DNA from 3 places in the Paenalcaligenes sp. Me131 genome. Region 2 is predicted to be linked to each of the others. Evidence: predicted binding sites of a transcription regulator. Region 2 holds the regulator's gene; each other region holds the start of a gene.
What was found. The regulator LexA, encoded in region 2, represses DNA repair genes until DNA is damaged. The targets are predictions, from matches to a motif close to ACTGTATNNNNATACAGT.

Region 1 (8,110 bases), 730 kb from region 2:
TGCCTCCTGGTGCGGTGATTTTAGGCAGCGGTTTGGGACGTGACTCGGCAATCGAAGCCGCAGGTACTCAACAAACCGGGATGTGGCCAAACTATGTAGAGCGCCGATTTGATGCGTACCAGGCGTACTACGAGAACTTGCCTGCAGGTAAACATACCTTGGAGTACCAAGTGCGCTTGAATACAGCAGGCGAATTTATGTTGCCTGACACCAAAGTTGAGGCGTTGTACGAGCCTGAAACGCACGCTTTGCAACCTAACGCGCCTATGGTGATTGGTGAAGCAAAGTAAGGTGAAAAAAAGCGCACTATGGATGCTGGGTGCAGGCGCTATGTTGCTTTCAACAAGCAGCATAGCGCGCTACCCTGATCTGTCCACGCTACAGCAAGAAAATCCCGCGTCTGAATTCATTGTGCAAGACCGTAGTGGTTCGCCACTGCAGGCCTTGCGTGTGAATTTCCAGCAGCGCCGTGGCGATTGGGTGCCGTTGTCGCACATCTCACCAGCCTTACAACGCGCTGTGCTGGCTTCTGAAGATCAACGGTTTTTTGAACACGGCGGAGTGGATTGGCTGGCCGTCGCCAATGCGGCGTGGGATCAGTTATGGGATCAGCGGGTACACCGTGGTGCATCCACGTTGTCCATGCAATTGGCGGACTTGATGGGGCTAAGCGAACGCCCAAGCGTGCAACGGCGTTCTTGGCAGGGCAAGCTAGATCAAGCGTATGCAGCCTATCAGCTGGAGTCCTTGTTTACCAAAGCAGAAATTCTAGAGGCTTACCTTAACTTGGCCCCCTTTAGGGGAGAGCTGGTTGGTATTGATGCGGTGGCTCGCGTACTGTTTCAAAAACAAGCCAATGCCTTGACGATGCAAGAGGCCGCGTTGGCGGCGGCGATGCTGCGCGCACCTAATGCCTCAGCATCGGTATTGCAGCAGCGTGCGTGCTCATTGTTGATGAGCATGGGCAGGGCAGAGCAATGTGGGTCATTGGGGTATGTGTTGAGTACGGCCTTGTCGCGTATGCAGGCACCCATGTGGGATCAGCCGCAATCTGCTAGACACTATGCTCGCCTATTGCAAAACCAAGGGCTGACAGCAGATGGGGCTACTCTGCGCAGCAGTCTGGATGCCTCTTTGCAAGCCGAGGCAAATAGGGCTGTTGATGCCACGCTGCAAACGTTAAATGTGGCACGCGTTAGCGATGCGGCTGTGGTGGTGCTGGATAATCGCAGCGGCGAGGTCTTGGCGTATGTGGGGGCGAGTTCGGGTTCGTCGGCCATAGAGGTGGACCATGCTCGTGCTAAGCGCCAAGCTGGTTCAACGTTAAAACCCTTTTTGTATGCGCAAGCTATAGGTGAAAAGCGCTTAACTGCCGCATCACTGTTAGAGGATTCCCCCTTAAATCTGGCTACTGCTAGTGGCTTGTATGTGCCGCAAAATTACGATCAGCAGTTCTCAGGCTGGGTCAGTGTGCGCACGGCCTTGGCGTCTTCCTTAAACATTCCTACTGTGCGTACGTTAGAAATGGTGCAGGTAGACCGTTTTGCTAATCTCCTACGAGCGTTGGGTTTGCCTCTGGATAAAGCCACTGAGCACTATGGTTTTAGTTTGGCTCTGGGCAGTGCTGACATTGATTTGTTGTCGTTAACCAATGCCTACAGGGCATTAGCCAATGGCGGTTGCTACAGTCCGCCGCAATTTGTGCCAAGCGAGACAGCGGAGCCTGCGGCGTGCCAAAGCGTGCTGGATGCAGATGCGTCTTGGATTGTGGCAGATATCCTAGCGGATAGGCAGGCAAGGTCTTACACCTTTGGGTTGGACAGTGCATTGAGTTTGCCATTCTGGGCAGCAGTCAAAACCGGTACCAGTAAAGACATGCGTGATAACTGGGCGATAGGGTTTAGTGATCGCTATACCGTAGGCGTATGGGTAGGCAACAGCGATGGCTCGCCCATGCGCAATGTATCCGGGGTTACGGGGGCAGCGCCTATATGGCACAGGATGATGCGCACCTTGCACGATAATGCGTTATCCGTAGCGCCTGTTATACCTGAGAATGTCGTGGCGCGTGTGGTGCATTATGAAGGTGTACCTGAGGCAGATCGTACCGAGTACTTCGTGTCAGGTACTGAACAAGAGTTGATACGTTTAGCTACAAAGAATGCAACGGTGCAGCAACAGGGGCGAGCACGTATCGTGTCACCGACCACTGGCAGCATTTTGGCGTTTGACCCAGACATTCCACGACAGCATCAATTGTTGCCGTTACGCGCCACTGGCAGCGGTCAATTGTATTGGCGTGTAAATGGCCAGCCCTATGCAGAAGGTAGCGAAGCATGGTGGGCTGTACAACCGGGTAAAATTACGGTGGAATTGGTAGATGAAAAGGGCGTAGTGCACGATAGCGTAACGCTGCAGGTTCGTGCGACTATTAATTAGAATTAACATTTAATCATGTTAGGTAACGTAGTATGCTGCTACACTCCCGACATATATTTACTTTGAGAGGAAAAGCCATGTCCGCGAAGCTCTGGATGAGCCGTACCCTTGCTCCAATTGGTTTGTTGGCTTTGGCTGCGTGCCAAACCGTACCGCAAAAAACGGATGCGGATGCTGCTAGCACAACAGCAGCCCCAACAACAGCTACAGCACCTGCACAGCAGCCTGCTGGGGCACAAGACCAAAATGCACAGCAGATGTTGTCACCAGTATTGGTTTTCCTTGCCGACACAAAACCGCAAGAAGGTTGGGCGGAAGTACAAGTGGGTGAAAACAGCAGTTTGTATCTAGAGCCTGAAGCTTTTCTCGCATTGGAAGACTTCACCGGCGTAGAAGCTGGCCGCAGTGAAGCAGGTGAAGGCTTGTTGGCGCTGGATATGAGCGAACAAGCAATTGCAAACGTGACTCGCGTGACCTCTGCTAACCCAGGCAAACGCCTAGCATTGGTGGTAGACGGTACCTTGTTGGCTGTTCCTGGTTACTCCGAGCCTATTACCAGCGGTCGTCTGGTATTCATGGTTGGTAGCGAACAGAACGCTGTAACGGCTGCGCGTATCATCGCTGGTGATGCGGCTCCTGCACCAACGCAGGCTCCTGCCAGAAAATAATACGCTATAGATAGCGTGTTATGAGCAACGCCCCGGAATGTGTCTAGGCACTTCCGGGGCGTTGTTGTATGCGCGTTGTTTGATTCCGTCTACAAAATAGCGTGGATGATGTAAAAAGTTCATACGCCTTCGTGGTTTGATTATAAAATGTGCGCATTGCGTATAGTTCTATGGAGCGAATGATGGCTGTTTCCCAACAAGTGTTTTTGCGCGATGCAATGCGTCGTTTGAATCTAACCCGAGATGTGTTTGCAGCGCGTGTTGGTGTAAAACGCCGTGCATTGGATACCTGGCTACTGCCAGAGGGTTCGCAAGAGTTTCGCTCTATGCCCGAAGTGGTGCTGCGTTTCGTGACCGAAATCGTAGAGAACGACACGCTTCTGACTAAGTATGCGCAGAGCGTACAGTCAGGTCCATTGCGTGACCGCATTGCGGTAGGTGGTAAACATCAGTTGCTGTCTGTAGAACAGTTCGGTCGTGAATCGGTAGAAGAATTATTCCGAGTCGCTGACCTGATGCAGCCTATAGCGCGACGCCAGAAAGTGTCGCGTGTATTAGAAGGCGCGGTGTTGGGTAACTTGTTCTTTGAAGCCAGTACTCGTACTCGCGTGAGCTTCGGGGCTGCATTCTGCCGTTTGGGCGGCTCGGTGTGTGACACCACCGGTTTTACGTTTTCCTCCATGGCCAAAGGTGAATCTATCTATGACACCAGCCGTGTCATGAGCGGCTATGTGGACGCTATGGTGATCCGTCACCCAGAGCAAGGTTCGGTGGCTGAGTTTGCACGCGCAACCAATATTCCTGTAGTAAACGGTGGTGATGGCGCGGGTGAACACCCTAGCCAAGCATTGCTAGATTTGTATACCATTCTGACGGAATTTTCTCGTCTGGGTAAATTGCTGGATGGTGCACACATCGTGATGACGGGCGACCTGAAATATGGCCGTACTGTGCACTCGTTGCTGAAGTTATTGGCTTTGTATCGTGGTCTGAAATTCACGCTGATTTCTCCGCTGGGTTTGGAAATGCCAGAAGAGATCATTGAGCATGTGGCCAAACTAGGTAATCACGTGATTGAGCAATCTCACGATTTGGCTGATGTGAAAGGCGCTGATGTGATTTACGCTACCCGCGTACAGAAAGAGCGTTTCTCGGATGAGCAACTGGAAGGCTACACCGCAGAGTTCCAAGTATCCAAAGCGTTGATTGATCAGTACTGCGATGAAAACGTGATCGTGATGCACCCGCTGCCACGTGACAGCCGTGAAGGTGCTCATGATTTGAGCGTAGATTTGAACGACGACCCTCGTCTGGCTATTTTCAGACAAGCCGATAACGGTATTCCTGTGCGTATGGCAATCTTTGCGGTATTGCTGGGGGTAGAGAATTTAGTACAGCACTCTATGCGTGACGTGACATGGAATCCACCTTCACATGTGGGTCCCGATGATGCTGTCTTCCACGGCATGTACTAAATAGCAAAAGGGCACCAAACGGTGCCCTTTCTATATGCGGGGAGCGTAGTTGCTTACACTACTTTTTTCTCGCCACCCAGCGCATTCAGCAAGTCATCAAACAGCTTTGTTAGTTCAGCAGTCATGAGTGTCATGTCTGAATTAAACAATTCTGCTTCATCACCAGCCAATACTTCGTTTTGCTCTTTCAGTACATCCAGAGGTGCAACGCGTTTTAGTTCTAGGCCATCGGTCAGAACGAAAGAAATGCGATCATCCCATGTGAGGGCCAAGCGCGTGCACTGTTTGCCGGACTCAATATGACGGCGCAGTTCCTCAGGCTCAGCGCTGTGGCGCACGTAGCGAACCACGGCACGGCTCTCGCTAGTAGAGCGCAGCTCGGTGTCTTGGTCGATACTGAAATTAGTAGGGGCTTCATCTTCGATCAGCCAAGAGGTCATCGCCGCGCCAGGAGATAGCTCGGTGTAGAGCGGCAAGACAGGGAAGGGGTTCAGGCTTTTCGCCAACAGACCCATCACTTCATCGCCGGTTGCGGCCGAGGCTGCATCGACTACCAACCAGAGGTTTTTGGTATCAATCCAGATGCGGGTGTCGCGTGCAATGCTGAAAGCGCGTGGCATCAACTCAGTGATGACCTGCTCTTTAATTTCACTCATTTGCTTGCGACCTGGTTTGTAGCCTTGTTCGGCTTCCATGTCGCGAGCTTTGGCGCGAGCCACCTGATTAATTACGGTGCTAGGCAGCAGTTTCTTTTCGCTACGTAGGCAGATCAAAAACTGATCGTTCAGGGCGTGTACCAGCCCTTCACCTTCACGGGGGGCAACCCAACCCAAGCTCAGTGGGTCTTGGCTAGTGCCAGGTTGAAAAGCATGTTCTTGCAGTGCTGCTTCTAGCGTGTCTGCAGTGTAGTCCCACTCGGGGGAGAGGCGGAAAATTCGTAGATTTTTAAACCACATGTGCAAGTGTCTTTGTTGAAAAAGTGATGCCTGCTATGGGTGCAGGTTGGTGAGTAGAATGAATGAATTGTACGCGCATTTGCATGGCTGTCAGGTGAAAAAGTCCTAGCGTAGGCATAAAGTACAGGCCTGTGTTTTAATGGCTGATTTTGTGACTAGGTAGCACGGTTGCATGACGTTTACGTACAATCCTGTATGGCTTTATATAGCGTAACGCATATTCAGGTCGGCTTAGGCGCGTTACGCTGCAACAGAAAATAGTTACGTAATTAGGTGTGGTGTAATACTGGATATCTGTTTATTTATACAGTATAATAATTTTTTGAATTTCATGCCTCTCTTTGAAGGATTACCCCATGGACGATAAGCGCAGTAAAGCGGTATCGGCAGAACGCGCCAAAGCGTTGGCAGCCGCCTTGTCTCAAATCGAAAAACAATTCGGCAAAGGCTCGGTTATGCGTTATGGCGATAACCAGATTGAGCACGATATTCAGGTTTGCTCTACCGGCTCATTGGGCTTGGATCTGGCGCTAGGCGTAGGCGGTTTGCCTCGTGGTCGCGTTATCGAAGTCTACGGTCCTGAGTCCTCTGGTAAAACCACCTTGACCTTGCAAGTGATTGCAGAAATGCAAAAGCTAGGCGGTACATGTGCATTCGTCGATGCCGAGCACGCGCTAGACGTACAGTACGCCTCCAAACTGGGTGTAAACCTGAGCGATTTGCTTATCTCTCAGCCAGATACTGGCGAGCAAGCATTGGAAATTACTGAAGCGTTGGTGCGCTCCGGTTCTGTTGATCTGATCGTGGTTGACTCCGTTGCTGCCTTAACCCCTAAAGCCGAAATTGAAGGCGATATGGGTGATGCGTTGCCAGGTCTGCAAGCGAGGTTAATGAGTCAAGCGCTGCGTAAACTGACTGCGACCATCAAACGTGCTAACTGCATGGTGATCTTCATTAACCAGATCCGTATGAAAATCGGCGTGATGTTCGGTAACCCCGAAACCACCACTGGTGGTAACGCGCTGAAGTTCTACTCCTCCGTACGTCTGGATATACGCCGTATTGGTTCTATCAAGCGTGGCGACGAAGTGATCGGTAACGAAACACGTGTGAAAGTGGTGAAAAATAAAGTAGCGCCACCTTTCAAACAAGCTGAGTTCGACATCATGTACGGCGCAGGTATTTCCCGTGAAGGTGAAATCGTCGACTTGGGTGTACAGGCTGGTATCTTGGATCGTGCAGGCGCATGGTACAGCTACGGCAGCACACGTATTGGTCAGGGTAAAGATAATGCCCGCGATTTCCTGCGTGAGCACCCCGCCTTGGCAATCGAGATCGAAAACAAGGTCCGTGATAAGTTTGGCGTGGCACAAGTTGCCGTGACAGAGTTCGTGCCTACAGCAGAAGAAGCGTCTGAAGGTACACCAGAGCCTGATGCCGAGTAATGTCTTGGGATGATGAGTTCGAAACGGACCCTACTGAGCGCGTAGAGCGTGAGCAACGCAAAGCGCCTCAGGGGCCATCTCTGAAAGCACGCGCCATAGACTTACTGTCGCGGCGCGAGCATTCTAGGCTAGAGCTGCAGCGTAAGCTGTCACGCTACAGCCAAGATGAAGACGAAATTACAGCGCTGCTAGATTTACTAGAGCGCGAAAAATGGTTGTCCAACACACGCTTTGCGCAAAGTTTAGTAAACCGACGTGCATCTAAGCACGGTACCTTGCGCATCGTACAAGAATTAAAACAAAGTGGTGTGGCACAAGAAGACATCTCTCTCTTAACCGAAGAGTTGCGTGAAACCGAATTCGAGCGCGCCGTAGAGGTGTGGTTTCGTAAGTTTGGGTGTTTGCCTGAAGATCAAAAAGCCTATACCAAACAGGCTAGGTTTCTGGTGTCCAGGGGTTTTGCTTTAAGTACTTTGCATCGCATTCTAGATACGGTGAAAGCAGGCGATATTGATCTGGAAGACTACTAGAAACTAACTGGGTAGGCTTCCTCAATATTATTCAAGGTGGCAAAACATGTTTTGCGTGCCTGTTCTAAAAACGCTTGTATGTAATCCGAGTCGTGGTCTTCATCACGCAGTGCAGCGTACAGGTTTCTCCATATACCGTGCTCACCCAATTTAATGGTGCGTAGCCACCCCGAATGTGTGAACTCCGATAATGCCCAATTAGGCAGTGCCGTGACGCCACGGTGGCTGGCCACTAGTTGCATGATCATGGGGGTTAGTTCGGCTTGCCGTATATGCAATGGTTCGATGCCGGCTGGGTCAAGAAATTGCGTGAAGACATCTAAGCGGTTGCGCTCCACGGGGTAGCTAATTAGGGTTTGATCGCTTAATTGCGCGGCTTCTATATAGCGGTATTGCGCTAAGGGGTGGCCTGAGCTTACGGCAAGTACCAATTCATACCTAAAGAGCGGCACGTAATTAACACCAGGCAAGTCTTTGGGGTCCGACGTGATGACCACATCCAAGTCGCCGCGTAACAGGGCTGGTAACGGGGCAAAGGAAAAGGCCGCCGATAAATCTAGGCTGACATCAGGCCAGTCTTGTCTGAACTTATCCAAC
Region 2 (8,110 bases):
TCGCATGATCCATCATTTGTTTTTCTAGACGTTTGATTTCTTTGGCTAGCTTTTTCTCGTCACCCAGCACATCGCTACCGATAATACTGTACTCAGTCTCAACCACTGGTGCTGCTGACACACCATCAATCAGGTCGCGCACTGCTTTATTCACACCACGTGCTGTAATACCGTGCTCTAGGTTAAACGCCACTTGTTTTTCACGACGGCGCTCTGTTTCGCTCATCGCTTTATGCATAGAATCTGTAATTCTGTCTGCATACAAAATAGCGTGACCATTTAGGTTACGCGCTGCCCTACCAATAGTCTGAATCAAACTGCGCTCGGAGCGCAAGAAGCCCTCTTTATCGGCATCCAGAATGGCGACTAAAGAGACCTCTGGGATATCCAAGCCCTCACGTAGTAAGTTAATGCCCACTAACACATCAAACATACCCAAACGCAGGTCGCGGATAATTTCCACGCGCTCTACCGTATCAATGTCAGAGTGTAAGTAACGCACCCGCACACCGTTTTCAGCCAAATAGTCGGTTAAGTCTTCCGACATACGTTTGGTCAGCGTGGTGACTAAAATCCTTTCTTGAGCAGCCACACGCAGTTTAATCTCGCCCAGTAGGTCATCCACCTGCGTCGTCGCTGGACGCACCTCTACTAACGGATCTACCAAGCCTGTAGGACGCACCACCTGCTCTACTACCGCATCTGCATGCTCTTGCTCGTAGGCTGCAGGCGTTGCCGACACAAACACCGTTTGCGGCATGCGCTGCTCGAATTCTTCTAGCTTCAGCGGGCGGTTATCCAGCGCCGATGGCAAGCGGAAACCAAACTGCACCAGCGTTTGTTTACGCGAGCGGTCCCCCCTATACATACCGCCTATCTGCCCCATGGTGACGTGACTTTCATCGATAAACATCAAGGCGTCTTTAGGTAGGTAGTCGATCAAGGTAGGCGGAGGATCACCCGGCGCTGCACCCGATAAGTGTCTGGAGTAGTTCTCAATGCCTTTGCAAAACCCCAGTTCGTTCATCATTTCCAAATCAAAACGTGTGCGCTGTTCTATGCGTTGAGCTTCGACTAATTCGCCAGCTTTCACAAACTGATCCACTCGTTCACGCAGTTCGTCTTTGATGGTTTCCATCGCGCGCAAAATCGTTTCGCGCGGTGTCACAAAGTGCGACCCGGGGAACACGGTATAGCGACGTACATCTTGCTGGATCTTGCCTGTCAGCGGATCAAATAACGCCAAAGACTCGATTTCATCATCAAACATGGTGATGCGTAGCGCTTGCTCCGCGTTCTCGGCAGGGAACACATCAATGACCTCACCCCTAGCCCGGAAAATACCCCGCGCAAAGTCAGCATCGTTACGCTCATACTGCATCGCCACCAAGCGTGCTAATAACTCTTGCCTAGGCACCGTATCCCCTACGCGCAAGGTCAGCACCATCGAGTGATAATCGCCGGGGTTACCAATACCGTAGATACTGGACACCGACGCCACAATGATGGTGTCGCGACGCTCTAACAAGCTTTTAGTGGCTGACAAACGCATCTGTTCTATGTGCTCGTTAATCGAGGAGTCTTTCTCGATAAACATATCGCGTGAGGGTACGTACGCTTCAGGCTGATAGTAATCGTAGTACGACACGAAGTATTCCACCGCATTACGCGGGAAGAACTCGCGCATCTCGGCGTACAACTGCGCCGCCAAGGTTTTGTTTGGCGCCATCACGATGGCTGGCCTGCCCGTACGAGCAATGACGTTTGCCATGGTGTAGGTCTTGCCCGACCCAGTCACCCCCAGAAGAGTCTGGTACATCAAACCATCGTCTAACCCCTCTACCAGCTTTTCAATAGCCGCAGGCTGATCACCCGCTGGCGGGTACGGCTCGTACAGCGAAAAGGGGCTATCGGGGAAACTGACAAAACGCGGAGCAAACTCTGACATAAGATAGGTGACACGAAGTCCTAAAGAAACAGCCGGCATAAAAATGTGCCTAGATCAGCCCAAAGGCCCATACGGCTTGATTTTTCTTGTATTTTAACGCAAAATCATTGCTGTATAAATAAACAGCATCAATATATCATGGCCGTCAAACTTACCATCAGGCAACAACAGGTGCTTGATATCATCCGTCAAGAGATACAGCGCACCGGTTTCCCTCCCACCAGAGCCGAAATCGCTCAGACGTTGGGCTTCAGGTCGGCCAATGCTGCCGAAGATCACCTTAAGGCCTTGGCAAAAAAAGGCGCCATCGAATTAACCGCTGGTGCATCGCGTGGTATTCGTCTTGTACAAGACGACTCTACCCTGCCTGCAGCCGCCAACGACCACGATATCGCCAGCAACAACTTGCAGCTCCCCATCATTGGTAGAGTAGCTGCCGGTAGCCCTATTCTGGCTAGTGCTCATGTAGAACAAGAAATTGGTGTTGCCCCTAACCTGTTTAGCCAAACACCCGATTACTTGCTGCGCGTACGCGGCCTTAGTATGCGTGACATCGGCATTTTGGAAGGCGACTTGCTTGCCGTCAAAAAAACTACCGAAGCTCGCCATGGCCAAGTGATTGTGGCCCGCCTGGGTGACGATGTGACCGTTAAGCGTCTGCACATCGAAGGTAAAACCATTAACCTGATGCCCGAAAACCCAGACTTCGAGCCTATACCTGTGTCCGACGAAGACAACTTCAGCGTAGAAGGTATTGCTGTAGGCCTGATCCGCAATACACCCATACACTGATTATTGGTTTTATCGCGATAAAAAAACAGCCCAGTACTAACTGGGCTGTTTTTATTTTGACACCAAGCTTAGTGCGTCGTACTCAAACCACCTGCACTGCTCACTGCTTTGTTAGCAACAGCGGCTTCCGCTGCCAGTCTGGCAACTTCTTCATCGCTTAATGGCACAGGCATTTTTTCTAACGCCACTTCCAGCACTCTATCGATCCAACGCACTGGAATAATCTCCAAGTGGTTTTTAACGTTGTCTGGAATCTCAGCCAAATCCTTCACGTTTTGCTCAGGAATCATGACGGTTTTGATACCACCACGCAGTGCTGCCAGCAGTTTCTCTTTCAAACCACCAATTTCCAGCACCTCACCACGCAGTGTGATCTCACCTGTCATGGCAACATCAGCACGGATAGGAATACCGGTCAACGACGACACAATGGCTGTGGTGATCGCAATACCTGCAGATGGACCATCCTTAGGTGTAGCACCATCAGGGAAGTGCACGTGCAAGTCACGTTTCTCAAAAGTAGTGTCAGGAATACCCCACTTCTGAGCACGCGAGCGAACTACCGTACGAGCGGCTTCCACCGACTCTTTCATCACGTCACCAATAGAACCCGTACGCTGTACGTTGCCTTTACCTGGCATGTCAGCAACTTCGATGGTGAGCAAATCGCCACCCACTTCAGTCCATGCCAAACCAGTCACTTGGCCTACCTTGTTCTCGGTTTCCGCCACGCCAAAGGTATAGCGACGTACACCCAAGAACTCTTCTAGGTTCTCGGAATTCACCACTACCGTTGTTGGTTTAGCATTCGACTTCGCTGCTTCCAAGAACTTACGCACTACCTTACGGCAGATTTTGCTGATTTCACGTTCTAGCGAACGCACACCAGCTTCGCGTGTGTAGTAGCGAATCATGTCGCGCACAGCGTCTTCGGTAACTTCCAACTCACCGTCTTTCACACCATTGTGTTTCACCAACTTAGGAATCAAGTGGTCAAACGCAATGCGTACTTTTTCGTCTTCGGTATAACCAGACAAACGAATCACTTCCATACGGTCTAACAGCGCCGGTGGAATATTCAGCGTATTGCTGGTGGCCACAAACATTACGTCGGACAAATCGAAGTCTACTTCCAAGTAGTGATCTTGGAAGGTGTGGTTTTGTTCTGGATCTAGCACTTCAAGCAATGCCGATGACGGATCGCCACGGAAATCCATACCCAACTTGTCGATTTCATCCAGCAGGAACAGCGGGTTACGCACGCCCACTTTGGACATGTTCTGCAGCACTTTACCTGGCATGGAGCCAATGTAGGTACGACGGTGACCGCGAATCTCGGCCTCGTCACGTACACCACCCAGCGCCATACGTACGTACTTGCGGTTGGTTGCGCGCGCAATAGACTGACCCAGCGAGGTCTTACCCACGCCTGGAGGCCCTACCAAACACAAGATAGGTGATTTCAGTTTGCTCACACGTTGTTGAACCGCTAAGTATTCAACAATACGTTCTTTCACTTTTTCCAGACCGAAGTGATCACTATCCAGCACTTCTTGAGCATTTACCAGCGAATTGCTGATACGGCTCTTCTTGCGCCATGGCATACCCACTAGGGTATCCAGATAGTTACGCACCACAGTAGCTTCTGCCGACATAGGCGACATTAGCTTCAGTTTTTTCAGTTCAGCTTCCGCTTTCTTCTGTGCTTCTTTAGGCAGCTTGGCTTCTTCGATGCGTTTTTCCAGTTCTTCTAGATCAGCACCTTCTTCGCCCTCGCCCAACTCTTTCTGAATGGCTTTTACTTGCTCATTCAGGTAGTAGTCACGCTGGCTTTTTTCCATCTGTTTCTTCACGCGGCCGCGAATGCGTTTTTCCACCTGAAGAATATCGATTTCAGACTCCAGCTGCGCCAACAGTGCTTCCAAACGACTGCCTACAGCAGCCATTTCCAGCATTTCCTGTTTTTGCTCCAGCTTCAAGCTCAGGTGTGCAGCCACTGTATCGGCCAGCCTACCTGGCTCTTCAATGCCAGTCAGAGAAGTGAGAATTTCTTGCGGGATTTTTTTATTCAGTTTGACGTACTGCTCAAACTGCGCCAACACAGCACGGCGCAAAGCCTCGTGCTCTGATGCCGACGCTGCAGATTCGATCTCTGCAGCCACAACCTTAGCTTTGAAACACTCGTCGGTTTCCGTAACGTCAACCGCACGCGCACGCTGCATACCTTCGACCAACACCTTCACGGTGCCATCGGGCAGTTTCAGCATTTGCAAAATGTTCGCTACACAACCTATTTCATATAGGTCGTCTTTGGAAGGCTCATCTTTGCTGGCAGTTTTCTGGGCAACCAACATAATGTGGTTGCCATCTTCCATTGCCAATTCCAACGCCTTGATGGATCGTGGACGCCCCACGAACAGGGGAATCACCATATGCGGAAACACCACCACATCGCGCAATGGCAACAGCGGTAGCTCCATGGGTTCCGTAGTAAGAATCTGGCTCGCAGACATAGCAAATTCCTTTTAATAAGCCCGTCATCCGCAAAAGGGAAGCATGAAGCTTCCCTTTTTAGATGCACTTCTTAACTGTAAGGTTGCGGCTATTTTGAATATTTCAAGAGCCAAGGAAGCAATGAGTCTGTTATTTATAACAGAAAGTTTCCCAGTTAGGCGGCTGCAGTGTCAGATGTTGCTGCCGATTTTTCTTCCTCGCTGCGTTCCACCAGAATGGGTTCACCTTTGCCACTCACAGCATCTGCTGTCAGTATCACTTTGCCCACATCAGGACGCGATGGCAACTCATACATTGTGTTCAACAGTGACTGTTCCACAATAGAGCGCAAACCACGAGCACCCGTCTTGCGAGTAATCGCGCGTTTAGCGATGGCACGCAGCGCATCATCTTCCACTTCCAAGCCCACGTCTTCCATCGCAAACAGTTGCTGGAACTGTTTTACCAAGGCATTACGTGGTTGAGTCAGGATTTGAATCAGTGAATCTTCATCCAACTCTTGCAAGGTTGTGACCACAGGCAACCTACCAACCAACTCGGGGATAATACCGAACTTGATCAAGTCTTCTGGCTCAACCTCGGTAAACAGCTCACCTACGCCACGCTCAGACTTAGAGCTTACTGACGCAGAGAAACCAATACCTGATTTTTCTGTACGATCCAGAATAACTTTATCCAGACCTGCAAATGCACCACCCACGATAAACAAGATGTTTGTGGTGTCCACTTGCACAAAGTCTTGGTTAGGATGCTTACGACCACCTTGTGGCGGCACAGAGGCAACCGTACCTTCAATCAATTTCAGCAAAGCCTGCTGCACACCCTCACCCGACACATCACGGGTAATGGATGGGTTATCAGACTTACGGGAAATCTTGTCAATTTCATCGATGTAGACAATCGCTTGCTGCGCCTTATCAACATCGTACTCGCAGCTTTGTAGCAGTTTTTGGATGATGTTTTCTACATCCTCACCCACATACCCAGCTTCGGTTAGTGTCGTAGCATCGGCCATCACAAATGGCACATTCAGCATGCGCGCCAATGTTTGAGCCAGCAATGTTTTACCGGAGCCTGTAGGCCCAATCAGCAAAATATTACTCTTGGAAAGCTCTACACCATCATCCGTGGTATTCGCATAACGAATACGCTTGTAGTGGTTGTAGACCGCAACCGCTAAGCTACGTTTAGGGGACTCTTGACCAATCACATACTGATCAAGAAACCCAGTAATCTCTTTGGGTTTAGGAAGCTCTGTTTTGATGGCTTCCTTCGCTTTTTCCTGTGACTCTTCGTGAATAATGTCACTGCACAAGGTAATGCATTCATCACAAATGAATACGGAAGCAGGTCCAGCTATTAGCTTGCCGACTTCGCTCTGGCTCTTGTTGCAAAACGAACAATGCAGGACTTTGTCATCGGACGAGTGTTTATCGGACATAAGACTCTGTCAAAAATAGAGAGAAAAAAGCATTTTCCCTACAAAACATCAAGTGCCCACACTGCCAGCACTTTCGCATGGCAGCGTGGTCACACCCATTAAGCTGTTTCGTCTGAACGATGTGTTAAGACTTGGTCAATCAGACCATAGTTTTTTGCATCATCTGAAGACATGAAACGATCACGCTCTGTATCCAGCGCAACTTGCTCAATGGTCTGGCCAGTATTTTTGGCCAGAATACCATTCAGACTATCACGCAAGCTCAGGATCTCTTGAGCATGGATTTGAATATCCGACGCTTGACCCTGCGCACCGCCTGATGGCTGATGAATCATGATGCGGGAATTAGGCAAGGCAAAGCGCTTGCCCTTTTCCCCCGCCGACAACAGGAAAGCACCCATGCTGGCTGCCATCCCGGTGCACAGCGTTGAAACCTGAGGTTTCACGAACTGCATGGTGTCATAAATGCCCATCCCTGCGTACACACCGCCACCAGGCGAGTTGATGTACAAAGAGATGTCTTTGTCTGGGTTTTCCGACTCCAAGAACAGCAGTTGCGCCACAATCAGGTTAGCGGATTGGTCATTAACCGGACCCACCAAAAACACCAAGCGCTCACGCAGCAAGCGTGAGTAGATATCGTAAGAACGCTCACCGCGACCAGATTGCTCTACAACCATAGGAATGTAGCCCAAACCGGACGGTGTTACTGCGTGTCCTCCATGCATCGAAGCATAGAAGTCGATAAAACTAGACGACATTAGTTAGTTCCCCATGATTTCGTTGAATGGCACGCCCTCTTCTGTAACTTTAGCGTTAGAAAGTACGTGTTCAACCACGTTATCTTCCAGCACTACAGCTTCGATCTCAGCGCGACGTTGACGATCTGACAGGTAGTATGTCACAACCTGAGCAGGTTGTTCGTAGTTCTGAGCAAACTCTTCGATACGAGCACGAACCTGTTCTGGTTTAGCTTGCAATTCAGCTGCTTTAACCAGTTCAGACAGCAACAGACCCAAACGTACACGACGCTCGGCTTCTTCTTTGAAGCCTTCTTCTGGGATTGGGAAGTTTTCAGCATTAGGCAAACCACGTGCTTTCAACTCTTCACGAGTGGCTGCAATACGGTTTTGCACTTCTGCATCGATCAGTGCTTTAGGCAGTTCGAATGTAGAGGCACCAGCCAATGCATCCATAACGCTTGCTTTTGTACGAGCTTGCACACGAGCTTTAACTTCACGCTCAACGTTGCTACGGATGTCAGCTTTCAGCGCTTCTACATCGCCTTCGGCTTGACCCAGCATTTTTGCAAAGTCAGCGTTCAACTCAGGCAGAACAGCTTCAGCAACTTCCGTTACTTTGATCTCGAATTGTGCTGTTTTACCAGCAACTTCGGTGCCACCGTAATCAGCGGG
Region 3 (8,110 bases), 750 kb from region 2:
CTGTGATACAGGCTCGCTCTCCAAGAAGAATATCGAGACAACATCACAAAGGATTTTCCATGCAAACCAGCGCGCACATCAGCCCCGCTCTGTCTATTGTTCACCCCATCACGCTGACCTCGGGCAAGAATGCCCGTGTGTGGGATAGCGAAGGCCGCGAATACATTGATTTTATCGGCGGTATTGGCGTGCTTAACTTGGGGCACTGCAACCCTGCGGTAGTCGCGGCCATTATCGATCAAGCACAACGCATGACGCACTCCGCGTTCAATGCCATCCCCCATCAGCCCTACAGCCAACTGATGGATGCCCTGGCCGCATTTATTCCCAGCAAAGAACCGTACTTGGGCATGCTCACCAACTGCGGAGCTGAAGCGACTGAAAATGCCTTAAAAATTGCCCGTTTCAACACCCAACGTAGCGCCGTAGTCGCCTTTGATGGCGCATTTCATGGCCGTACGCTGGCTGCACTCAACCTGAATGGCAAAGTGGCCCCCTACAAAAAGGGCTTGGTGGCATTGCCTGGGCCGGTCTATCACATTCCCTACCCCAGCCACGACAGCAATGTAGACAGTGCTGCGGCCATTGCAGCCTTGCAGCGCTTAATCAAAGTAGAGCTGGACGTGAACGACATCGCCTGCATTATTGCTGAACCAGTACAAGGCGATGGTGGCTTCCAGATGCTAGACCCTGAGTTTGCCCGTTACTTGCGCCAGTTCTGTGATGAACACGGCATTTTGCTGGTGTGGGATGAAGTGCAGTCAGGTTTTGGCCGTACTGGCAAACGCTTTGGCTTCGAGCAATTGGGCGTAGAACCTGACCTATTGCTGTTAGGTAAAAGTATTGCTGGTGGCTTGCCTTTAGGCGCGGTGATGGGCCGTTCTGTGCTGTTCCAAAGCATGCCCTCAGGCAGCTTGGGTGGCACCTACTCTGGCAACGCCGTTGCTTGTGCCGCTGCGTTGCAAATCATTCAGCAGCTTAGCGATGAGCAGCAATTGCAGCAGTGGGCTAGCACCTATGAAAACCTCGTGCTCAAACACTATCAGCGCTGGGAAGCCCAAAAACTACCTGTTATCAAACGCCTAACAGGTGTGGGCACTATGCGCGGCATTGAACTGCGTAACCCACAAGGTGGCCCCGGCACACAAGAACTCGCAAAAGTCCTGCAACGCGCTCGCGAACGCGGTCTGTTGTTGATGCCTAGCGGCGACTCACGTCACGTGATTCGTCTGTTGGCTCCTCTGACCATTGAGCCTGAACTGCTGGATAAAGGCCTGAGCATTCTGGGTGAATGCTTGGCTGAATGTCACTGATTTCCTATTGATCTATGCCGTCATCACGCAAAGGAGTAGCTTGTATGACATCCCCTAATTTTGTAAGCCCTAGCCAGATCCGTGCGCAATTTTCTGCCGCCATGTCTGCCATGTACAAAGACGAAGTGCCACTCTACGGTACGCTGATGGAACTGGTGGCTGATATTAACCAGAACACCTTGCAAGCCGACCAAGACCTGCGTAAAAACCTGCAGCAAGCTAAAGAGCTGGAACGCTTGGACGAAGAACGCCATGGCGCGATTCGCGTTGGCACACCTGAAGAACTGCACACTATTGGCCGTTTATTCGCGGTCATGGGCATGCATCCCGTGGGCTACTACGATCTAACCCCGGCTGGCGTGCCCGTACACTCTACAGCCTTTCGTGCGCTGCACGAAGACGAGCTACGTGTTAGCCCGTTCCGCGTATTCACCTCGCTGCTGCGTCTGGAGTTAATTGAAGATGCCGCCTTGCGTGAAGAAGCCCGCGCTATTTTGGCTAATCGTCAAATCTTCAGCCCCGATGCGCTACAACTGATTGCACAATGCGAACAAGACGGTGGGCTCTGTGCAGAAGACGCCACCCGCTTTGTAAATGAAGCCATTAAAACCTTTAGATGGCATGGCGAATCCACAGTATCTAGTGCGCAATACAAAGATTTGCACGACCAGCACAGGCTTATTGCTGACGTAGTGGCATTCAAAGGCCCGCATATCAATCACCTGACTCCGCGCACCTTAGACATAGACTCTGTACAAGCAAGCATGCCTAAGTACGGTATTACGCCAAAAGCCGTGATTGAAGGCCCGCCTACACGCCAACACCCTATTTTATTGCGCCAAACCAGCTTCAAGGCATTGAATGAACCCGTGCGCTTTGCAGACCAAGACGCGAACGAGCAAGGTAGCCATACCGCCCGTTTCGGCGAAATCGAACAACGCGGCGCCGCTGTCACACACCAAGGCCGAGCACTGTATGACCGCCTGCTCAATGCCGCTCGCGCAGAGCTAGGTGAAGCCCCCGCCGAGCATAATGCAGAAACTTACAGCGCGTTGATGCAGAAGCACTTTGAGCAATTCCCCGACACGTTGGAGCAGATGTTCAACAACGACTTGGTGTATTTCAACTATCTGCCCACCCCCAAAGGTTTGGCCAAAGCAGGCAGCTACGACGCCAACACCTCTATTGCCCAGTTGATACAAGCGGGCGATGTACGTTTATCCCCCATCGTGTACGAAGACTTTCTGCCCGTCAGTGCAGCAGGCATTTTCCAATCCAATCTGGGTGATGGCGCTAACAGCAGCTACGCGCAACTATCCAATCAAGAGATATTTGAATCTCAATTGGGTCAATCGGTGATTGATGAGCAGCAGCTTTACGCACAAACTGCAGAACGCTCTTTAGAGCAGTGTTTGCACGCATTAGGCGTACAACGCTAACCCCAACAGGACGGGCAGCGTGAAGCTGCCCTTCCCCACAAAACCGCCGCCATCACCTAGCTATTTCTGCTAGCATTATTAAGACGTGCAGGCCTTCTGCGCCCTTATATAGTGAACTCTTATGGCCGCTACATCCCTTGCCGAACTCGAACAAATACGTGCTGATTGCCGCAAGCTGGTAAGCCAACGTGCATTGATTTCAGCTGCCGCCGCTGTTGTTCCTATCCCTGGCTTAGACGTTAGTACTGACGTTGCCCTATTGCTGCAAATACTGCCGCAAATCAATGAAAAATTTGGCTTAAGCGCCGAAGAAGTAGAAGCATTAAGCCCCGAGTTAAAGAAAATACTGGTGGTGGGTGGGGCCAACTTTAGCATTGGCTTATTAGGCAAAGTCATCACACCCAAACGCGTCATGAGCTTGCTGCAAAGCATGGGCATGAAAAGTCTGGCCACCAAATACGGCGGTAAATACATTCCTGTACTAGGGTCAGTGGCTGCGTCTGGCCTAAGCTATATTGTGTTGCGACGCGTAGGTCACAAGCACATAGAGGAATGTTTCAACATAGCTAGCCAGCTCTTAGCCCATCAACAAAGCCAGTCCACCTCGCGCGGTACAGTCATCGATGTGGAAGCCACAATCAAATCAATAGACTAAGATCAAGCCCCTCGTTATTTCCATCTTGACATTTTAAAAACAGTGGATATCTTTCAGTTTCAGTACGATTAAAACCAAAATTTTCCTTGTCTTTACTTATGCTTATCTTGCCTTTTAGGCTTCAAACATTAACGCCCAAAAAACATTCAGCATAACGTCAGAAAAGTCTCCAAAACCACCTAAAAATCAATGTAAGACTTTGATTAAATAGTATTTATTGGCTCAGAAACAAAAATAAACAAATAACATTAGGTAGTTTGTGACTGAGCATTCACATTGCACTGAACGATTTTCAATAAGCCTTAAAAGTCAAGCCAAAAGATATCCCCAAAATCTGTGCATAACTTTGGGGACAACTCATGCAGAAACTACCGTGAGACGCATCAATCATACAAACGAGGTTCTTTGGTCAGTAATTATCTGCTTGTGCAGTGGTCACAAAAAAAATTGCTACAACTCGCTTCTACAACCAACCTGCTTTCTTGAACCGGTAATACAGAAACCCGCACAAGCTCGCCATACCCGTCAGCACCATCGGATACCCAAAGCTCCATTCCAACTCGGGCATAAACTTGAAGTTCATCCCATAGATACCAGCAATAGCCGTAGGGACCGCCAAAATAGCCGCCCACGATGCCAGCTTACGCCCCGTATCCGTCTGCTTCATTTGCTCTAACATCTGCCCACCCTCAAAGGCAAAGGCCAATGCATCACGCAACGCGTGTATGAGCTCTGTCACACGAGAAGCCCTATCCGACACCTCTGCAAAATACGCTTGGTTAGAGGATTCAATAAATGACGAATCCAAACGCGCCATACGTCGGCAGATTTCTGCTAGTGGCGCAACCACCATCTCTATGCGTAACAAGTCACGGCGCAAACGGTAAATACCTTGCACATCACTACGCTGAAAGCCATGCAACAACAACCGCTGCTCCATTGCCTCTACCGCGACCTCTAGTACATCCAGCGCTTGCACATAGTGATCCATCACCAAGTCCAACCACTCAAACGCCAGATAATCGCTGCCACGCAAAGCTGCGCTCGTGAGTGACGACAACCGCTCATGGAGTTTTTCATGCTGCAGATCTTGCCCTTTGCAGACGGTGATCAACACATTACGCCCTATCACTAGCTGCATTTCAGAAAACACAGGGCGTTTGGACTTCAGCTCCAACGTAATCACCGCCACAAAACCTTCTTGTTCAAGACTAATCAGTTTGGGGCGACGGTGCTTTTCCTGCATGCTTTGCTGCACATACTCAGAGATAGAAAGATCCGCGCACACCCTCTGAATCTCTTCCTCAGCCGGGTCAGACAACACTACCCATAGCACATCGCCCTCCGCGCGTGACAACGTGCGTAGGGCGTCCATATCCTCATGCTTATACGCACCTTGCTGCGTATACAAATACGCTGCATTCTTAGCGCTCCCAGGCGTGACCGATGACTCCATAGTGATCCTTTTCCTCAGCCCTTTAACGCCTTTCACCATAGCATTGATAATCGCATCCAGACACAGGCTGAACCGCGTTTTTTTTCCTTGTCAGACTCACTAGGCAAAGCGGCCTTCTTTATGTCATAATTGCACTCTTGTGAAGGTCGTGGGCCTATAGCTCAGTTGGTTAGAGCAGCGGACTCATAATCCGTTGGTCGCTGGTTCAAGTCCAGCTGGGCCCACCACACACTTCTCAGATAAATGAATGGCTTGCAGAAATGCAGGCCATTTTTTTCGTCTGTAGGTTGCTCCGCACAATAGCAATAAGTAAGCACCTATCACTTGCTACGCTCTCTAGCACAACACCTCTACTCTATTCCACACCACACAACCGCTACATCCCCATTGACGAAGCCTCTATAAACATCGAAAATACTGTTTATTTATACAGCATAAAATAAACATGGATTCGCCTGCCCCTCTTTCGCCCAACTCAACTCCCGTGCGGATCATGAACAGCACCGTGCAGTGCGGCTTTCCTAGCCCTGCGGGTGATTACGACCATAAGACGCTCAGCATTACTGATCTACTGATTCACCAAGCGGACGCTACCTACTTTATGCGTGTGCGGGGGCCATCTATGCGCGACGCGGGTATTGATGATGGTGACTACGTGGTGATTGATCGCTCTATAGAACCACGGCATGGGCATATTGTTTTGGCGGTGGTAGATGGCGAGTTTACGATCAAGCAACTCCACCAGCAGCGTGGGCATGTGAAACTCTTGGCCGCCAACCCTGCCTTTCCCAATATTGAGTTTAAAGACGGGCAAGAGTTATCTGTCTGGGGAGTCGTCACGTGGACACTCAAAAACCACGTACACGCATAGCCCTCATCGACGGGAACAGTTTTTACTGCTCATGTGAGCGGGCCATGCACCCAGCCTATGAAAGGCTACCGCTCGTCGTACTGTCTAATAATGACGGTTGCGCCATCGCGCGTACTGCAGAGGCTAAAAACTTAGGCATCAAAATGGGAGCCCCTTGGTTCCAGATTAAACACTTGGCTCAGTCGCACGGGTTAATTGCTCTGTCTGCTAATTTTCGTCTGTACGCAGACCTAAGCCGTCGCATGATGAATGTGATTGGTCAGTTTTCACCGCGCCAAGAAATCTACTCTATTGATGAGTCATTTCTTGATTTAAGCGGCATTCAAGAGTCAGGCCGAGAGCTTGGGCAAGCCATTAGAAAACGCGTCAAACAATGGGTAGGTATTCCTACCTGTGTGGGCATAGGATCAACCAGAACCCTCGCCAAACTCGCTAATCATCTGGCAAAAGATGTACCGCGCTTAGATGGTGTATGTGATTTGAGTATGCTGGATGGCCCACAATTAATGCGTGCCATTCGCCATGTACCCATTGATCAGGTGTGGGGCGTTGGACGCCGGCTGAGCAAGAAATTGCTTGAGCTGAACATTCGTACGGCAGCTGATCTTGCCCAAGCAGATAGGCGTGTGATACGCGACAAGTTTTCTATTGTATTGGCGAAAACCGCTCGTGAGCTACATGGCGATGCCTGTTTAACGTGGGATGAAGTACCTGCAGAGCGGCAGCAAATCATGTACTCCAGATCATTTGGCAGCCCGGTCTACACCAAAGAAGACCTTGCTCAGGCTGTATCGACCTTTGCCACGGCGGCGGCAGTAAAGTTACGAGCTCAAAACGCCAAAACCTCATCGCTGCTGCTCTTTATACGTACTAGTTCGTTTGGTGATAGCCCCCACTATTCAGGCAGTACGGTTTTTAATTTACTGCATGCGACCAACAGCACCACAGAACTTAATGCGGCAGCGCTAAAAGCGCTAGACCACATTTATCGCCAAGGCGCCAAGTACACCAAGGCGGGAGTGTGTCTTTTGGATATAGAAAATGTGCAAACACACTCTATACAAGGGTCGCTCTTTGATATTGCCGACCCTATAGAGCAAAGCACCACCTCTAACCTGATGCAGGTTATTGATGACATTAATCTGCGTTTTGGTCGAGGCATGATTGCTCCTGCCAGAACCTTAGGGCTGGATGATGCACCATGGAAAACACGTCAAAAATATATGACGCCTGCCTGCACCACAGACTGGAAACAAATTATCGAAATATGGCGATAATGTTATCGCTCAACAACTCCCCACTACTGCTGTGATAGCATGCTCGCCAATGACCTACATCCCTCGTAGAGGACACCACACATAATGAAAAAACGTTTATTAACACTGGCAATGGCGGCAGGGCTGCTCCCCCTCACTGCCTCTGCTGCTGAGGTAAAGTTCATTAATCAATCCTCATGGGATATCTACGAGATTTATTTCTCTCCTACTAATCAAGATGAATGGGGGGAAGATTACCTTGGCGAAGATGTTCTAGAGCACGGTGATAGCCTGACACTCACTGATGTTGCGCCTGGTCACTGGGATGTACGCTTGATTGATGAGGATGACGACCCATGCATTCTTAAAAATGTGTCCATTACCGTAGATGACACATGGGCAATCAATGACGAGGATCTCTTGACCTGCCAAATCAATAGCTAAGTGCGTGCCCCAACAGTCCAAAAAATCACACTCGCTATAATGAAGGCATCCACAGCAGAGCATAAGGCCTCTACCCCAAGTCAATCCACGCTCTGCTTATCCAATGCCGCTTTTACTCTCTACCCTAAAGGCCATCATGAAGAAAATACTGTTCGCCGCTGTTGCCTTGTCCATGTCATCCACTGCCTTTTCTAACGGGCTCACGCCTATCTGCCAAGATTACTATGCAGCCATAGATAGCTTCGTTAAAAAACTAGAGTCTCATGAGGCAACTAAGGGTGAGGCCGAGGAAATCATGGCCGTCTATCATGAGGCTAAACAGCACTACGCCTCGCTACCCAATGCGGAGCAAGATCGCCTCTGTGCGCGAGAAGCAGAAGAGCTACGAGAGTATCGAAAAATGCAGCAGTCCAAATAAACGGTCTCTGCCTCTTTATTCTGTCTCGCATTTTGCTTCACCCCTATAGACAGCACTGTGCTTGTGCCCCCCCTCTTTCCCTGCGTGAAAACGCGGGGGGACTCGTTCACAGCAATGCGGATTCAGCACCGTCATGTGTTCGCATTACTAGCTTATCAATACCTAACATTTCAGCCAGCCGTATTTGATTAAAAACAAAGAGTTAATGCTTAAAAAACGTTTACTCTGGTAATGAAGAAGCGGTATAAGTCATAGTCA

Region 1: recA (recombinase RecA) is a predicted target of LexA. The motif match lies at 5,832-5,849, and genes of this name have one in related genera.
Region 3: ACLPHM_RS01435 (LexA family protein) is a predicted target of LexA. The motif match lies at 5,280-5,297, and genes of this name have one in related genera.

Annotation. Positions count from the first base shown of each region.
Region 1 is NZ_JBKQGY010000001.1:312,870-320,979, forward strand. Features, by position in the region: gene ACLPHM_RS01495 (alpha-2-macroglobulin family protein) at 1-290, shown strand, start outside; gene pbpC (penicillin-binding protein 1C) at 292-2,439, shown strand; gene ACLPHM_RS01505 (hypothetical protein) at 2,517-3,107, shown strand; gene ACLPHM_RS01510 (aspartate carbamoyltransferase) at 3,290-4,582, shown strand; gene ACLPHM_RS01515 (recombination-associated protein RdgC) at 4,636-5,538, opposite strand; gene recA (recombinase RecA) at 5,895-6,983, shown strand; gene recX (recombination regulator RecX) at 6,983-7,513, shown strand; gene ACLPHM_RS01530 (LysR family transcriptional regulator) at 7,510-8,110, opposite strand, start outside.
Region 2 is NZ_JBKQGY010000001.1:1,040,854-1,048,963, forward strand. Features, by position in the region: gene uvrB (excinuclease ABC subunit UvrB) at 1-1,948, opposite strand, end outside; gene lexA (transcriptional repressor LexA) at 2,087-2,740, shown strand; gene lon (endopeptidase La) at 2,809-5,253, opposite strand; gene clpX (ATP-dependent Clp protease ATP-binding subunit ClpX) at 5,409-6,695, opposite strand; gene clpP (ATP-dependent Clp endopeptidase proteolytic subunit ClpP) at 6,794-7,456, opposite strand; gene tig (trigger factor) at 7,460-8,110, opposite strand, start outside.
Region 3 is NZ_JBKQGY010000001.1:293,477-301,586, reverse strand. Features, by position in the region: gene ACLPHM_RS01460 (2-aminoadipate transaminase) at 60-1,313, shown strand; gene hglS (2-oxoadipate dioxygenase/decarboxylase HglS) at 1,358-2,752, shown strand; gene ACLPHM_RS01450 (hypothetical protein) at 2,874-3,407, shown strand; gene ACLPHM_RS01445 (magnesium and cobalt transport protein CorA) at 3,871-4,863, opposite strand; tRNA gene ACLPHM_RS01440 (tRNA-Ile) at 5,014-5,090, shown strand; gene ACLPHM_RS01435 (LexA family protein) at 5,357-5,734, shown strand; gene ACLPHM_RS01430 (Y-family DNA polymerase) at 5,704-7,011, shown strand; gene ACLPHM_RS01425 (hypothetical protein) at 7,096-7,434, shown strand; gene ACLPHM_RS01420 (DUF5339 family protein) at 7,571-7,852, shown strand.